3 regions of the Bacillus cereus group sp. RP37 genome follow, and region 2 is predicted to be linked to each of the others. Evidence: predicted binding sites of a transcription regulator. Region 2 holds the regulator's gene; each other region holds the start of a gene.

Region 1 (6,129 bases), 220 kb from region 2:
GTGATGTATTACTATTTATAGATGGAGATTTTGCTATTCAAACTTCAAAATTACAATTATTCCTGAATCCAATTTTACATGATCAGGCCGACATCGTTTTAAATAATTTGGACGCATTATTTTTAAAGAAACAAAAACCGCACTCCGTGACAGTATGGCGCCAAATATTAAATGCAATGTTAGAGCGTGAAGAGTTAAAAATTGATTCTTTATTATCTGTACCTCATGCGTTGACGAAAGAAGTTGTTCAAAGCATTGGATATGAATGTTTTGTTAATCCTATTGTGGCTCATTTACGCCTAGTACAAAGCAAATGGAGAATTAGTCGTCATTGTGCAATTGACGTTATTACCCCGAATAAATTTCGTCCGACCGAGCACGCTGCGTATGGCACGGGTCTTTCCCCATCTGAAAAACGGATGATAGGTGATCATATAGAAGCAGTAGCGGAGCGGATAGTAGGCAGTGATGAGCGCGGAGGGTATGATGACGGAAATAGGAAAAGAGAGTGTGTCTATCATACTTTAAGTTTCAAAGATTTTTATCAAGGATGGGGCGTTACATCTAAGTTGTATAAAGGGAAGCAATTATCGGTCATTATTCCTGTACAAGATGAAGAGAAAACAATTGGAAACGTTATAGAAGAGCTTCGCAAAATTGAAGCTTTTGAAATTATCGTTGTTGTAAATGGTTCGTCTGATAAAACAGCAACGATTGCAAAAGACAAGGGAGCAACAACAATTGTATATAAAGAAGCACTTGGAAACGATGTGGGGCGTTCACTTGGAACTTATTTTGCAAAAGGGGATATTATGTTGTTTATAGACGGTGACTTTGTTATTCCGGCTAGGGAATTATATCCTTTCGCAAAAGCTATTGCAGATGGAATAGATGTCGCATTAAATGATCTAAATCATTATTTAGATTTAAGAGTACCGCTTCATCTTGTAACTGCATTTAAATATGCATTAAATTTAGCTTGTGATAGAAAAGATCTAGGAGTAGGCTCTCTTATCGCTGTACCGAATGCGTTTAGCCGTAAGTGTTTGAAAGAAATCGGGTATAGATCTTTACTGTCACCTTGTGTAGCACAAGTGAAAGCTATTCTGTCAGGATTCGAAATTGCATGTGTAAGTCGTGTAGAGGTCGATAAGATGAACCGCATTCGTCCCAGTGAACATTTTGCGAAAATAGGCCATCCTCCAGCTGTCTTGCGAATTATAGGTGATCATATAGAAGGATTGGAGCAATTAATTGTATTAGAAGGCAGTCGTGGTGGATTCTATGATGGGAATAGAAAAAGAGATGTTTTAGAGTAGTAACAAAAAAAGTGTACAACATATGTACACTTTTTTGTTCTGTTATAAAAACTATAACAGATTAGGAGATAAGAGTATTACAGCTCTACAATGGGTATTGTTCTTCTATTACAAAATAGGACTCGTATATAAGGATACCAAAAAAATACAATTAAGGAAAGGGTTAATTATAAAGACTTTTAAGTGAAGTTAATACTATGTATATAGTGGTTTGCTCAACATTTCACAAACATGTCACAACTATTTCGTTCACTTTCGCAAAAAAGTAGTATTCTAAGTGTGTAAGCTGTTATATAAAAAATCTTAGTCCTGTACTAATCAAAAATGGAGGAGATTAGGATGACTCAAGTATTAGAAAATGTTAAAAATGCATGGGAAAACTTTAAAGGTGAAAAATGGAAAGCAGAGATTGATGTTCGCGATTTCATTTTAAATAATGTAAACGTTTTCGAAGGAGACGAATCTTTCTTAGCGGGAGCAACTGAAGCAACGAAGCAACTTTGGGATCAAGTAATGGATTTAACAACGAAAGAACGTGAAAACGGTGGCGTTCTTGATATGGATACAAAAATTGTTTCTTCTATTACATCACATGAACCAGGATATTTAAATAAAGATATTGAAAAAGTAGTCGGTTTCCAAACTGAAAAACCATTTAAACGTTCTTTACAACCATATGGTGGTATTCGTATGGCGGAACAAGCTTGTGAATCTTATGGATACGAAATGGATAAAGAACTTAGTCGTATTTTTAGAGATTGGAGAAAAACTCATAACCAAGGCGTATTCGATGCATACACACCAGAAATGAGAAATGCACGTAAATCAGGCGTTATTACTGGTCTTCCAGATGCATACGGACGTGGGCGTATTATCGGTGACTATCGCCGCGTAGCGTTATATGGTATTGATCATTTAATTGAAGCGAAAAAAGCTGATTTAGATTTAACTGGCGGTGTGATGAGCGAAGATACAATGCGTTTACGTGAAGAGTTATCTGAGCAAATGCGTGCACTTCAAGAATTAAAACAAATGGCTGCTTCTCATGGCTTTGATATTTCTAAGCCAGCAACAAATGCACAAGAAGCATTCCAATGGTTATACTTCGCATATCTGGCAGCAATTAAAGAGCAAAACGGAGCTGCAATGAGTCTTGGACGTACTTCTACATTCTTAGATATTTATATTGAAAGAGATTTAGCAAATGGTACTTTAACAGAAGAAGAAGTACAAGAAATTGTAGATCACTTTATTATGAAATTACGTCTTGTGAAATTTGCAAGAACACCTGATTATAATGAATTATTCTCTGGTGACCCAACTTGGGTAACTGAATCTATCGGTGGTATGGCATTAGATGGTCGTCCTTTAGTAACAAAGAACTCATTCCGTTTCTTGCATACATTAGATAATTTAGGACCAGCTCCAGAACCAAACTTAACAGTTCTTTGGTCAAAACAATTACCACAGAACTTTAAAAACTACTGTGCGAAAATGTCTATTAAAACATCAGCAATTCAATATGAAAATGATGACATTATGCGTGCTGACTACGGCGATGACTACGGAATTGCTTGTTGTGTATCTGCAATGAGAATTGGTAAACAAATGCAGTTCTTCGGCGCACGTGCAAACTTAGCAAAAGCATTACTATATGCGATTAATGGTGGTAAAGATGAAAAATCTAAAGCACAAGTTGGTCCTGAGTACGCACCGATTACTTCTGAAGTATTAGATTATGAAGAAGTTATGCATAAGTTTGATATGACAATGGAATGGTTAGCGGGTCTATACTTAAACACATTAAATGTTATTCACTACATGCACGATAAATATAGCTATGAACGTATTGAAATGGCACTTCATGATACAAATGTTCTTCGTACAATGGCAACAGGTATCGCGGGTCTATCTGTAGTAGCAGACTCTTTAAGTGCAATTAAACACGCAAAAGTAAAACCAATTCGCGATGAAAACGGTATTGCAGTTGATTTTGAAATCGAAGGAGATTTCCCTAAATACGGTAACAATGATGATCGTGTAGATGAAATCGCTGTAAATCTTGTGAAAACATTTATGAATAAACTTCGTAAACATAAAACATACAGAAATTCTGTTCATACAATGTCAATCTTAACAATCACATCTAACGTTGTATACGGTAAGAAAACTGGTAACACTCCAGATGGTCGCCGTACTGGAGAACCATTTGCACCAGGTGCGAACCCTATGCATGGACGTGATACAAAAGGTGCATTAGCTTCATTATTATCTGTAGCTAAATTACCATATGAAGATGCACAAGATGGTATTTCTAATACATTCTCTATTATTCCAAAAGCACTTGGTAAAGAAGATGATGTACAAGTACGTAACTTAGTATCAATGCTTGATGGTTATGCAGTAAAAGAAGGCCATCACTTAAATATTAACGTATTTAACCGTGAAACATTAATGGATGCAATGGAACATCCTGAAAAATATCCACAATTAACAATTCGCGTATCTGGTTACGCTGTAAACTTTATTAAATTAACTCGTGAACAACAAATTGATGTAATTAACCGTACAATGCATGAAAGCATGTAAGTGAAAAAGGTGTCCCTCTGCATTTTATAAATAGCAGAGGGAGGCTGTTTCAATAAAGGAGGAAGTAACATGGTAAAAGGAAGAATTCATTCTGTAGAGTCTTGTGGTACTGTTGATGGCCCAGGAATTCGTTATGTCATATTTACACAAGGGTGTTTATTACGTTGTCAATATTGTCATAATGCTGATACGTGGGAGATCGGTAAAGGAAAAGAAATAACAGTCGAAGAAGTAATGCAGGATGTGACATGTTACCTTCCTTTTATTGAAGCTTCCGGAGGCGGTATAACAGTTAGTGGTGGGGAACCATTATTACAGCTAGATTTCTTAATTGAATTATTTAAGAAATGTAAAGAAGCTGGAATTCATACAACAATTGATTCTTCGGGTGGTTGTTATTCTGAAGAACCAGAATTCCAAAATAAGCTAGATATTTTAATGGATTACACAGATTTAGTTTTATTGGATTTGAAACATATTGATTCAAAGAAACACCGTAAATTAACAGGGAAACCCAATGAACATATTTTACAATTTGCTCGTTATTTATCGGATAAAAATAAACCGATTTGGGTACGACACGTATTAGTTCCTGGTGTTACGGATAATGAAGAGGATCTACAAAAACTATCTAGCTTTATTCAAAGTCTGTCTAATGTTCAGAAAGTTGAAGTGCTACCATACCATAAGCTTGGTGTATATAAATGGGAGGCACTTGGGCATAAGTACCCACTTGTGAATGTAGAACCACCTACTGAAAAAAATGTAGAACAAGCAAGACATATTTTACAAGTAGTCTAATCCAAATATTGGATTAGGCTTTTTGCTTTCTTTACAATAAAACCTAGAGTATATATATATAAAAGAGTATACTGAAAACAGAATATCCATATTTTTGTAAGGAATAAGTGGAGAAATTTACATAATTGTAAAGGGAAATCAAAATAGTAAAAAGAATTAAGAAGTAAAAGAGTGAGTATCATGGAATAGAGAACATTTGTAAGTTATTGCGAAAGCTCTTATAGGAAAGTATAATGTAAAGATATGAGCACAGATAGGATTAAGGGGTCAATCTTATATGCTTTGCATATCCACGACAGGTACATAGCTGAAAGAGAAGTATTAGAATCTGTTTATGTAATTTTTAAGGAAAATGTTTTTCCTATTGTCGTATATGCAATATGGAGAAACAATAAGCTAGGAGTGGATTTGTTTGATAAAAAACCCCAAGGTTTTAATATTAACTGCACATTACGGTAATGGTCATGTGCAAGTAGCGAAAACATTAGAACAAACATTTCGCCAAAAAGGAATTAAAGATGTAATTGTATGCGATTTGTTCGGAGAATCACATCCAGTTATAACCGATATTACAAAATATTTATATTTAAAAAGTTATACAATCGGAAAAGAATTATACCGCTTGTTTTATTATGGCGTAGAAAAAATTTATGATAAAAAAATAGCATCTTGGTATGCGAATTTTGGAAGAAAACGTTTGAAATTACTTTTACAAGCAGAGAAACCGGATATTGTTATTAATACCTTTCCGATTATAGCTGTACCAGAATTAAAAAAGCAAACAGGTATTTCAATTCCTGTGTATAACGTATTAACGGATTTTTGTGTGCACAAAATATGGATTCATCGGGAAGTAGATCGTTATTTTGTAGCAACTGATCACGTGAAAAAAGTTATGATTGATATTGGTGTGCCTGCGGAGCAAATTGTTGAAACTGGAATTCCAATTCGTAGTAGTTTTGAGTTAAAGATAAATCCAGACATTATATATAATAAATATCAGTTATGTAAGAATAAAAAGATTTTACTAATTGTAGCAGGTGCTCATGGGGTATTAGGAAGTGTAAAAGAACTATGCCAATCATTTATGTCAGTACCAGATTTACAAGTAGTTGTCGTTTGTGGGAAAAATGAAGCGTTAAAACAGGATTTATTAGGGATACAGGAAAAAAATCCTGATGCATTAAAAGTATTTGGCTATGTTGAAAATATTGATGAATTATTCCGTGTTACTTCTTGTATGATTACGAAGCCAGGCGGTATTACGTTAAGTGAAGCGGCAGCATTGCAAGTACCTGTCATTTTATATAAGCCTGTTCCAGGACAAGAAAATGAAAATGCGATGTACTTTGAAAGAAAAGGAGCTGCAGTTGTCATTCGTGATGATAGTGAGGTTTTTGCAAAAACAGAGGCGTTATTA
Region 2 (6,129 bases):
TAGTATCGTGCGAATTTCTTTTTCAGGCTGCAATGGATATTCATCCCATAATTCATTTAAAACTCGCTTAGAAGATGTTAAGTTAGCTTGTTCTTGATCATAATAGCCAACAGAGACATTGGATCCGAAAGAAACATCACCATTTAGTAGAGGTAACTTATTCACAAGTGATTTTAACAATGTGGATTTCCCGATTCCGTTCGGTCCAACTAAAGCAACACTATCCCCGCGAGTTAAGCGCATTGTTACATGTTCAATAATCGGATCCTCATCATAGCCGATGGTTGCATCCTTTACTTGTAAAACATCATTTCCGCTTTGTTTTTCAATATCGAAGTGGAAGGATGCTGACTTAGAATCACCTAATGGTCTTGTTAATAATTCCATTCGGTCTAATTGTTTACGACGGCTTTGCGCACGTTTTGTCGTAGATGCACGAGCTATATTTTTTTGAACGAAGTCCTCAAGCTTAGCAATTTCATCCTGTTGCTTTTCATAACGTTTCATTTCTTGCTCGTATAGCGCTGATTTTAAATCTAAATATTTACTGTAGTTACCAACAAATCGTCTGCTCTCTTTATTCGAAATTTCATATACTTGTGTAACGAGTTTATCTAAGAAATAACGGTCATGGGAAACGATTAGTATTGCGCCAGGATAGCCTTGTAAATATTGTTCAAGCCATGTTAATGTTTCGATATCTAAATGGTTTGTAGGCTCGTCCAAAATAAGTAAGTCCGGTTTCGTTAATAATAATTTACCGAGAGCCAATCGTGTTTTTTGTCCACCGCTTAATGTAGAAATCGTCGTCTGATGCGTTTCAACTGGGAAGCCAAGCCCGCTTAAAATCGAACGAATATCTGCTTCGTACTGATAGCCACCTTGATCTTTATAATCTAATTGTAATTGATCGTAATCAGCTAATAATCTTTCATATATAGCCTCGTTTGAAAAGTTTTCTTCTTTTCCCATCTCTTGCTCTAGCCTTCGAAGTTTTGTCTCCATTTGCTGCAAGTGTGTAAAGACAGTTAACATTTCATCCCAAATTGTTAAAGATGTTTCTAACCCGGTATTTTGAGCTAAATATCCGATGGAGACATCTTTCGGTTTTATAATTTCGCCACCATCATGGGATAGCTCACCAGCTATTATTTTTAATAATGTAGATTTTCCGGCTCCATTTCGTCCGACTAATGCGATACGATCTTTCGTTTGAACTTCCAATTTTATGTTTGCAAGAATCGTTTCTGCACCGTATAATTTCGAAAGCGCGTTTACTTGTAATAAAATCAATGTTTTCACCTCAAATAATTTCTTAACTTTGCCATGTTTATATTTCTCAATCATACTAAAAATAGTGTATAGTTTAAAATAAAGAGAGAATACTTCTTTTCTTTATTATACAGGGAAATTCATGAGTGCTAAACTTCTGTATTTGATTCAAGCATATGAATAAAGATAGGAAGAGAGGAGAGGTTATATGGATCAGCACAAAATTCCACAGGCCACTGCCAAACGATTGCCTCTATACTATCGATTTATCCAAAACTTATCTCTTTCTGGTAAGCAACGTGTTTCATCAGCTGAATTGAGCGAAGCGGTAAAGGTTGATTCCGCAACGATTCGAAGAGATTTTTCATATTTTGGAGCGTTAGGGAAAAAGGGTTATGGATATAACGTAAATTATTTATTATCATTTTTCCGTGAAACACTCGACCAAGATGATATAACACGTGTAGCACTTATTGGAGTAGGTAATTTAGGGACCGCTTTCTTACATTATAATTTCACGAAAAACAATAATACAAAAATTGAAATGGCGTTTGACGTTAGTGAAGAGAAAGTCGGAACAGAAATCGGGGGCATTCCTGTATATCATTTAGATGAATTAGAAGAACGTTTATCAACTGATATACAAGTGGCAATATTAACAGTACCCGCTACAGTAGCACAATCTGTAGCAGATAGATTAGCGGAAACGAACGTGCATGGTATTTTAAATTTCACACCAGCGCGCTTAAATGTGTCAGACAATATAAGAATTCATCATATTGATTTAGCAGTAGAATTACAAACACTTGTTTACTTTTTGAAGAATTATCCACAATAAAACGCAGAGGAAGCGACCTCTGCGTTTTATTATTATTTTTTCTTTGTGAATTTAACTAAGATAAGGCGAAGTGCCAAATTAAAATCAATTGTTGCCATAACTGCAAATAGTATTGTCCACATATTCCAGATTGTATCTGTTACGTTCGTAATGGCGAAGCGTGTAAAGATACATCCAAGAAGGAAGTACAATGCAGCCATGAATAATGGCGAGTTTCTCATACTAAAAATCCTCCGATAAAGCCTTGCATTTTTTCAGCTTCTTTAATCATTTCTTGAATTTGTTCATTACTCACTAAAACTTGAGCAATTGCAACTAATGTATTCATTGCAACATGGGCTGCAATTGGAACGATAATGCGCTTCGTTTTTACATATAAAAAGGCGAATACGAGCCCCATAGCAGTGTATACCAATAAGTGAGTAAAATCAAAATGAATTGCTGCGAATACGAGAGAACTAATGATAGCAGCAATAAAGAAATTAAACTTCTTATACAGTGTACCAAATAAAATTTTTCTAAATACGATTTCTTCCAAAATAGGTCCTATTATAGATATAACGATAAGGAACCAAGGTGTCGTTCTTGCGATATCCATAAGTCTCGCTGTATTTTCAGATCCAGGTTTAATACCTAATACATACATTTCGATCATACCGGCAATACTTTGCGAGAAAAATGCTAAGAAGAATCCGATAAAAATCCAACCAATCGTAGCTGGAACAGTAGAGCGCTTTGTATCTAAATGTCTGTCGCGAATATCAGCTTTAAGTAACCAAAGTACGATACATAATGCAATAAAGAAGCTAATGATTGCCCAGTGTCCAGTTATGAGTTGAAATTTCTCTTCTCTAGTAAATCCCCTGTTATCATAAAGTCCAGTTTTCAGCAGAAGTGGTAATCCAGCAATGGATGATAACTGCATTAAAATGTATGTAACGATAACCCACCAATATTGTTTTTTCAAATGGTTTAACCATCCTTTCTAACTCTAGTGTATGAGATAAGGTAGGATAACATGTAAGTATGCTACCTACGATATAAACCTCACTTAAATTATGTTTTTTTCGTAAATCCTTATTTGAAATGATAATAGAAGACAGGAGAAAGTTGTGTGTATAGCGAAAACAACTTAGGGTGTCCTTTCATATTGTAACATACGAGTAGTGGAAACAACGATTCATATAGTAAAGGTAGAAGAAGAGGGACTCTATATAGAAAAGTGTATAGCTTAATTTGCGAAAAAATTATGATTTTTTTACTTGCAAAAGAAATTGAGATTATTTATTATTATAAGTGTGTTAGCACTCGGGTGAGTTGAGTGCTAATAAATAAAATTTACATAACAAAATGAGGAGGTTATTGTTCATGCTAAAGCCATTAGGTGATCGCGTTGTAATTGAGCTTGTTCAAGCAGAAGAAAAAACAGCAAGTGGTATTGTATTACCAGACACTGCAAAAGAAAAACCACAAGAGGGTAAAGTTATTGCAGTAGGTACTGGTCGAGTGCTTGAAAATGGTGAGCGTGTTGCTTTAGAGGTAGCAGCAGGTGATCTTATCATCTTCTCAAAATATGCAGGTACTGAAGTGAAATACGAAGGTACAGACTACTTGATTTTACGTGAAAGTGACATTTTAGCAGTTATCGGTTAATTATATAAATCTTAAAAAATCCAAGGGGGTCAATTATTATGGCAAAAGATATTAAATTTAGTGAAGAAGCACGTCGTTCGATGCTTCGCGGTGTCGACACTCTTGCAAACGCAGTAAAAGTAACGCTGGGACCAAAAGGTCGTAACGTTGTACTTGAGAAGAAATTCGGTTCACCACTTATTACAAATGACGGTGTAACAATCGCAAAAGAAATCGAATTAGAAGATGCATTCGAAAACATGGGTGCAAAATTAGTAGCAGAAGTTGCTAGCAAAACAAATGATGTAGCTGGTGACGGAACAACAACTGCAACTGTATTAGCGCAAGCTATGATTCGTGAAGGTCTTAAAAACGTAACAGCTGGTGCAAACCCAATGGGTCTTCGTAAAGGTATCGAAAAAGCTGTTACTGCTGCAATTGCAGAATTAAAAACAATTTCTAAACCGATCGAAGGTAAATCTTCTATCGCACAAGTAGCTGCTATTTCTGCGGCTGACGAAGAAGTTGGTCAATTAATCGCTGAAGCAATGGAGCGCGTTGGTAACGACGGCGTTATTACTTTAGAAGAATCTAAAGGATTTACAACAGAATTAGACGTAGTAGAAGGTATGCAATTTGATCGTGGATATGCATCTCCTTACATGATTACTGATTCTGACAAAATGGAAGCAGTTCTTGATAACCCATACATCTTAATTACTGATAAGAAGATTTCTAACATCCAAGAAATCTTACCAGTATTAGAGCAAGTGGTACAACAAGGTAAACCACTTCTTATCATTGCTGAAGATGTAGAAGGTGAAGCATTAGCTACATTAGTAGTGAACAAACTTCGTGGTACATTCAATGTAGTAGCTGTTAAAGCTCCTGGATTTGGTGACCGTCGTAAAGCAATGCTAGAAGATATCGCAATCTTAACTGGTGGCGAAGTAATCACTGAAGAATTAGGTCGTGACTTAAAATCTGCTACAGTTGAATCTTTAGGACGCGCTGGTAAAATTGTTGTAACGAAAGAAAACACAACTGTAGTTGAAGGTATTGGGAATTCACAACAAATCGAAGCTCGCATCGGTCAAATCCGCGCGCAATTAGAAGAAACTACTTCTGAATTCGATCGTGAAAAATTACAAGAGCGCCTTGCAAAACTTGCAGGTGGCGTAGCGGTAATTAAAGTAGGTGCAGCAACTGAAACTGAGTTAAAAGAGCGCAAACTTCGCATTGAAGATGCACTTAACTCAACTCGTGCAGCAGTAGAAGAAGGTATCGTTGCAGGTGGTGGTACTTCACTTATGAACGTATACACGAAAGTAGCTTCTATCGTAGCTGAAGGCGACGAAGCAACAGGTATCAACATCGTACTTCGTGCATTAGAAGAGCCAGTTCGTCAAATCGCAATCAACGCTGGTCTAGAAGGATCTGTAGTTGTAGAGCGTCTAAAAGGCGAAAAAGTAGGCGTTGGTTTCAACGCAGCTACTGGTGAGTGGGTTAACATGCTTGAAACTGGTATCGTAGATCCAGCTAAAGTAACTCGCTCTGCACTTCAAAACGCAGCATCTGTTGCAGCTATGTTCTTAACAACTGAAGCTGTAGTAGCTGACAAGCCAGAACCAAATGCACCAGCAATGCCTGACATGGGCGGCATGGGCATGGGCGGTATGGGCGGAATGATGTAATAAGCATCACTCTGTGAAGCTGTGCAATGTATAAATAAATAATTAGAAGGCTACTTCCTTGGTAAAAGGAGGTAGTCTTTTTTGTGTTGTTAAATTTTGCATACCAAGAATTTCTGGAAGACCGTAAGTTTAGGAATACAACGGAGGTAAATATTCAAAATTATAAGGTTCTCTTAGGTGGTTTTATTGATTACTGTCACGATAATGACATTTTGAATGTTGAAGAAGTAGAATTAAGGATGTGCAGGAACTAATAAAAGAGTATGCGGATAAAGTTCTGGATAGAGTAGATGTAAAAAATGATTATCACGATTCGTATACAGCATCTAAAGTATTACGTGAAGAACTTAAGGATGCAGCGCATCATCTAACGCCTTGGAACGACAGTAGGGCAGAAAAGGCACAAAAATATTAAAGGAATTTAGGATAGACCATGATTCGGCGGCTAACGGAGTATTTTTATCTTATAAAGTGAATGAATACGTGGTTACTGAAGTCTTACACATAGGCAATCATAGTTCAGAGTACATACTTGAAGTAGAGAGGGTATGAAGTCTTATTAAGAAACGAGGCGGTACCCAGGAAGATATTGTTGAATCTTTACATGATATAAGAGAACGTTTATTGAATGGTGAATTAAAATTAAATAAATCGAAGAAAGAGTAATCTTATTTATACTAGAAAAATAGCAAA
Region 3 (6,129 bases), 4.7 Mb from region 2:
TTTGCTTTTTTCCAACTTACCGCTAACTCTGGACTTGTTTTTTCTTCACTACGCTCAAGTAATACTACTGCATTTTGAATTGTCGGTGTGCCCTTATGTGCAATCCCTTGTAACTTCGTTAAATTCCCTATTACTTTGAAACTAAATCCACCAGCCGGTGTTTGTTTCGGAATTAAAATGCGGAATTTCTCTCCCACATTAAATTCTGTTTTCGCCTCACCTTTTTCATTTACGAACTTCGCGCCCTGCGGTGCACCTGTTGCCTGTACTTTATACGTTCCACTTTTCGCGTTAGTTTGTACTGTGTATAAACCTGTTTCAAAAAACTCATCTTTTAATACCGCTTCTTGTTCTTCTGTAGGCGTTACACTCATCGTAATTTCTTGTAACTCTTCACTAGCGTTTGCTTTTGCAACGATATCTTTCGTTACCTTTTCTACATTTTTATTACGGAAATCTAAATCATTAATATCGATTTGTTTTAACGCATTCCATACTGCAAGCTGCGTTGCGTAATGCGCTTCTCTCCAATCAGAAACACCTAATTCTTGTGGACTCTTTTGTGGATATCCATTCAATAGTACGCGGTACACGTTAATATCCACTTTCCCCATTTCCGGTAAATCTTGACCGCTCGGAGATTTCAAATCTACATTTAAGCAAAAAGCAATTTTGCCATCTGCCGTTTTAATAAGTTCTGTTCGAATTGGCTTCTTCTTTGACTTACTATAACTCCAATCCATTTGATACTTTGTATGATCCATAACTTCTGCAAATGCTTTTTGAAGTGGGAATAACACAAATAAAACACTTAAAAGCATAGCTAAAAGTTTGAACGATTGCTTTATATTCATGTTTACAGCCCCTTATAACAAACTTAATACTAAGTAGTATTTATTTAGAAAATATTTTTATACACAAAAAAAGAGTGCATAAAAGCACCCTTTTTTCTTTCTTACTTGAATCTTAGAAATCAAAGTTATCAGGATCTGGACCAACGCGGTGATTTTGATTTAACGCATCGATCTTTTCCATATCTTCTTTCGTTAATTCAAAATTAAATACATCAGCGTTTGCAATAATGCGGTGTTCTTTCGTTGATTTTGGAATTGTGATTACTCCATTTTGAAGATCCCAACGTAAAATAACTTGTGCTGTTGTTTTACCATGTTTCTCAGCAATTTCTTGTAATGTTTCGTTATCTAATAATTGACCTTGCATAAGTGGTGACCATGCTTCCATTTGAATACCTTGTTCTTTACAGAAAGCTTGTAATTCTTTTTGCGTTAAACGAGGGTGGTATTCTACCTGGTTAATCATTGGCTTAATTTCCGCATCTTTCATTACATCTTGTAAGTGATGAATTTGGAAGTTACTTACGCCAATTGCACGTACTCGTTCTTCTTTATAAAGTGTTTCTAACGCTCTCCACGTATCTTTGTATTTCCCTTCTACAGGCCAATGAACAAGATATAAATCTAAATAATCTAGCTCTAATTTTTTTAAGCTCTCTTCATATGCAGCAAGTGTCGTTTCATATCCTTGATCTGCATTCCACACTTTTGAAGTGATGAATAAATCTTCTCGAGAAATGCCCGCTTCTTTTATACCAGCGCGGATTCCTTCTCCAACCGCTTTTTCGTTTCCATAAATCGCGGCTGTATCAATACTGCGATATCCTGCTTTGATCGCCGACTTTACAGCCTCTACCAGTTCTGGTCCATCTTCTACTTTAAATACACCTAAACCGAACCAAGGCATTTCTACACCGTTATGCAATGTTATTGTACTTTGTAAATTTTTCATTATATTTTCTCTCCTTTATTTTGCCTGATCTCTTTTTTCTAATGCCATACTCCATGCTGTTAAAATAACAGCACCTACTACCATAACGCCGCCTACCCACGCCGTATGAATTAACCCTAACGAGTTCGTTACAACACCGCCTAAATAAGCACCAAGAGCGATTCCTGCATTGAATGCTGCAATATTCATTGCTGATGCAACATCGACAGCGCTAGGCACAAAGCGCTCAGCCAAAATAACGACATATACTTGCAGCCCTGGAACATTCATAAATGCGAATAGTCCCATGAAAATAATTGTGATTAACCCAGCAACTTTAAATGGTGCTGTAAATGTTAAAACAAATAATACAATTGCTTGAATAAAGAACATGTAAAATAACGCTCGAATCGGATTATGATTTGATAATTTTCCGCCGACCATATTCCCAATCGCAATTGCGATTCCGTACACTAACAAAATGATTGTAACAGTACTTGCTTTAAACCCTGTTACTTCTTGTAGTAACGGAGATAAATACGTAAACGTTACAAATGTCCCACCGTATCCTAATGCAGTAATGATGAAAACAAGTAATAACCTTCCGTTCGTAATCAGTTTGAATTGATCACGAAATGATACGGACGTACCTTTTTTCAAGTTAGACGGAATCAGCATACTATTGGCGATTAAGGCAACGATTCCAATTACCACAATTACCATAAACGATGCTCTCCAGCCAAATTGTTGACCTATAAATGTTCCAATTGGTACGCCTGTAATGGTCGCAACAGTTAATCCAGTAAACATAAATGCAATTGCACTCGCACGTTTATTCTCTGGTACAAGCGCAGCCGCAATTGTGGATCCTATCGACATAAAAACGCCGTGTGCAAAAGCAGATACAACCCTCGCGATAAGTAACACGGTAAAACTTGTTGCCACTGCCGCAATTCCATTACCAATAATGAAAATAATCATAATCCACATTAATAACGTCTTTCGCGACATACTAGCTGTTAATGACGTTAATACTGGGGCACCAAACGCTACTCCTAACGCATATAAAGAAACGGTTAAGCCCGCTGTTGTAACGGAAACATGTAAATCCTCTGAAATAGATGGTAATAAACCGACACTAATAAATTCGGTTGTACCAATTCCAAACGCACTAATTGCTAGTGCCAATAAAGCAAACATACTTCTCCGATTCTTCTGTACTGCCGAAGAAGATATTGTATATGAATTCAATTGAACTCCTCCTTAATGCCAGAAATCCAATCATAATAGTATGAAAAAAGGCCTTTTTTCTTCTACAAAGATAATGTTACTGCTGATATATGCTATTATGAATGGCTTCACTCTTTTTTTGAAGAACGCACTTTAAAGTACGATAGGTACCAAAAAGTAACATAGGCACTTTTTAGTACCGTACTACTCATTTCCCTCTTACGTATGCTATTATGGAACATATTCAACATGATAAAAAGTACGTACTTTAAAGTGCTATAGGTACTTTTTAGTAACATTTAAATTATTTAGCTTCTTTTGTTGGAAAACTGAAATCTACATTCATCAAAGGAGATTTTTATATGAAGAAATATAATATTCCCGTTGAAGCAACTTTAGAGGTTATCGGCGGAAAATGGAAAGTCGTTATTCTTTGCCACTTAACGAAAGGGACAAAGAGAACGAGTGAATTAAAACGTCTCATGCCTGGTATTACACAAAAAATGTTAACACAGCAATTACGCGAACTAGAAGAAGATGGAGTTATTCAAAGAAAGGTATACAATCAAGTACCACCGAAAGTAGAATATTCTCTTACAGACTACGGTTGGTCTTTAGAATCCATTCTTGATTCTCTTTGTACTTGGGGCGAATGCCATCTTGAAAAAAGCGGTAATACATCGATGCTAATTACAGAGGGTGAACAATAAAAAAGGAAAAAATGAACATAAATTTGTCCATTTTTTCCTTTTTTTCTTTATATATACGTACATTTCTAACCTTATCAAAATAATTTATGCGCTTTCACGCCTTGTCAGTACTACGTTATACGCTTAATATCGAATAATTAGGAATCATTTTTATGTTAACATAGGTGTATATAGTATATAATATAGGATATATATTATATACACTTTCCGGTAACGGAGCTTTCCATTATGCGGACAAGCCATGTATCGGACAGTTCATAAATAATAGGTAAGACATTATGGTTTTGGATTTATGATTTCAGCTTACTTGCTGGCATAAATTTAAAGGCATTTTATTGTGCTTTGTGAAACTTTGTATAAAGTTTCGCAAGCGTTTACTATCTTACCTATCAAAAATAAGAGTATTGCTATCGTAAAGGAGAATTGGAGATGCCAGAAACTATGACTCAAACAAAGCCAGAACAAGAAACTGTACAAATTTCTGCTAGCCAAGGACAACTTGATGTACTTGATCAGTTGTTAAAACCTGAGGTACAAGAATCATTAACTACACTAGTAGAACAGCTTCCAAAATTAACTGAGCTTGTTAACATTTTAACTAAGTCTTATGACTTCGCTCAAACTGTTGCTACTGATGAAGTATTAAAAAGCGACACTGTTGGTGCAATCACAGAGCTTGTAGAACCTGTAAAAGATACAGTGAAAAGCATGGCTGCTACTGCAATCGAAGCGAAAGATCGTGCTGACGAAAGCAACGAAGTTATCGGCCTGTTCGGTCTATTAAAATTATTAAAAGACCCACAAGCACAAAAAATGTTCCGCTTTGTGAACGCATATCTTCAAATTAGTGCAGAACGTAACAATAAATAAGTTAACTTATAACAACAATTAGTAAAGACGGGGGATATCATACTATGTCAAAACAAATTGTCATCTTAGGCGCTGGTTATGGCGGTCTTCTTGCCGCTTTAAACGTACGTAAATATTACAGCAAATCAGAAGCACAAGTTACAGTGATTAATCAATACCCAACACACCAAATTATCACTGAACTACACCGCCTTGCAGCTGGTAACGTTGCTGAGCAAGCAATTGCAATGCCACTTACAAAGCTTTTCAAAGGTAAAGACATCGATCTTAAAATTGCAACAGTTGAGTCATTCTCAGTTGATAGCAAAGAAATCAAACTAGCTGGTGGCACTACTTTATCTTACGATGCACTTGTAGTTGCTTTAGGAAGTAAAACTGCTTACTTCGGTATTCCAGGACTAGAAGAAAACAGCATGGTATTAAAATCTGCTGCTGATGCAAACAAAATCTACAAACACGTTGAAGACCGTATTCGTGAATACGCGAAAACGAAAAACGAAGCTGATGCTACAATCGTAATCGGTGGTGGCGGATTAACTGGCGTTGAGCTAGTTGGTGAGCTTGCTGACATTATGCCTAAACTTGCAAAAAGCCACGGCGTAAATCCAAAAGAAGTTAAACTTCTTCTTGTTGAAGCAGGTCCAAAAATCCTTCCAGTATTACCAGACCACTTAATCGAACGTGCAACTACTAGCCTAGAAGCACGCGGTGTTACATTCTTAACAGGTCTTCCTGTAACAAACGTTGCTGGCAACGAAATTGACTTAAAAGACGGTCAAAAACTTGTTGCTAACACATTCGTTTGGACAGGTGGCGTACAAGGTAACCCATTAATCGGTGAATCAGGTCTTGAAGTAAACCGTGGTCGTGCAACAGTTGATGCATACCTACAATCTACTTCTCACAAAGACGTATTCGTTGCTGGAGACAGCGCTGTTGTCTTCTCTCCAGATGGTCGTCCATACCCACCAACTGCACAAATCGCTTGGCAAATGGGTGAGTTAATTGGATACAACTTATACGCAGCACTAGAAGGCAAAGCATTCGAAGAGTTCGCACCTGTAAACTCTGGAACACTTGCTAGTCTAGGACGTAAAGATGCGGTTGCTACAATCGGAGCAAGCAATACTCCACTTAAAGGTTTACCAGCATCATTAATGAAAGAAGCAAGTAACGTTCGTTACTTATCACACATTAAAGGTCTATTCAGCTTAGCTTACTAATCTGAATATAAGCCCGAATCATGCCCAGCATGGTTCGGGCTATTTTTATCCCGCATTATCGGGCAGTAAAAGCCCGATTGGTTCAACTAATAATCAGTGGGGATCAACCCCTCCCACTGATTAAAGTTTCACTTTATCCGTAATTTTCTCTAACTTATTTATTCGGCAGAAGAATAATATAACCCTTTTAATTATCTAAATTTACTGATTATTTTACGTCTAAATTATGTATACGAAAGGATGGAAGTATTGTTCCTACTCCCATCCTTTCACACAAACTATTCTCCTAACTTCACAAGGCTGTAGTTCTT

What was found. Region 2 encodes Rex, which represses fermentation and respiration genes when NADH is low (regulators of the CRP and FNR family bind a similar motif). Its sites were predicted from a motif close to TTGTGAAATATTTCACAA; they were not measured.
Positions count from the first base shown of each region.
Region 1: the regulator Rex is predicted to act here: its motif matches at 1,531-1,548, upstream of pflB (formate C-acetyltransferase).
Region 3: the regulator Rex is predicted to act here: its motif matches at 4,078-4,095, upstream of QCI44_RS01995 (DUF1641 domain-containing protein).

Region 1 is NZ_JARVHP010000001.1:4,894,087-4,900,215, reverse strand. Features, by position in the region: gene QCI44_RS25820 (glycosyltransferase family 2 protein) at 1-1,319, shown strand, start outside; gene pflB (formate C-acetyltransferase) at 1,659-3,908, shown strand; gene pflA (pyruvate formate-lyase-activating protein) at 3,978-4,709, shown strand; gene QCI44_RS25805 (diglucosyl diacylglycerol synthase) at 5,122-6,129, shown strand, end outside.
Region 2 is NZ_JARVHP010000001.1:5,118,239-5,124,367, reverse strand. Features, by position in the region: gene QCI44_RS26830 (ABC-F family ATP-binding cassette domain-containing protein) at 1-1,293, opposite strand, end outside; gene QCI44_RS26825 (redox-sensing transcriptional repressor Rex) at 1,481-2,110, shown strand; gene QCI44_RS26820 (YdiK family protein) at 2,143-2,331, opposite strand; gene QCI44_RS26815 (CPBP family intramembrane glutamic endopeptidase) at 2,328-3,077, opposite strand; gene groES (co-chaperone GroES) at 3,479-3,763, shown strand; gene groL (chaperonin GroEL) at 3,802-5,436, shown strand; gene QCI44_RS26800 (hypothetical protein) at 5,678-5,851, shown strand; gene QCI44_RS26795 (AHH domain-containing protein) at 5,845-5,988, shown strand.
Region 3 is NZ_JARVHP010000001.1:407,638-413,766, reverse strand. Features, by position in the region: gene QCI44_RS02015 (thioester domain-containing protein) at 1-854, opposite strand, end outside; gene QCI44_RS02010 (aldo/keto reductase) at 967-1,806, opposite strand; gene QCI44_RS02005 (MFS transporter) at 1,822-2,985, opposite strand; gene QCI44_RS02000 (winged helix-turn-helix transcriptional regulator) at 3,378-3,725, shown strand; gene QCI44_RS01995 (DUF1641 domain-containing protein) at 4,155-4,595, shown strand; gene QCI44_RS01990 (NAD(P)/FAD-dependent oxidoreductase) at 4,640-5,818, shown strand; gene tyrS (tyrosine--tRNA ligase) at 6,097-6,129, opposite strand, start outside.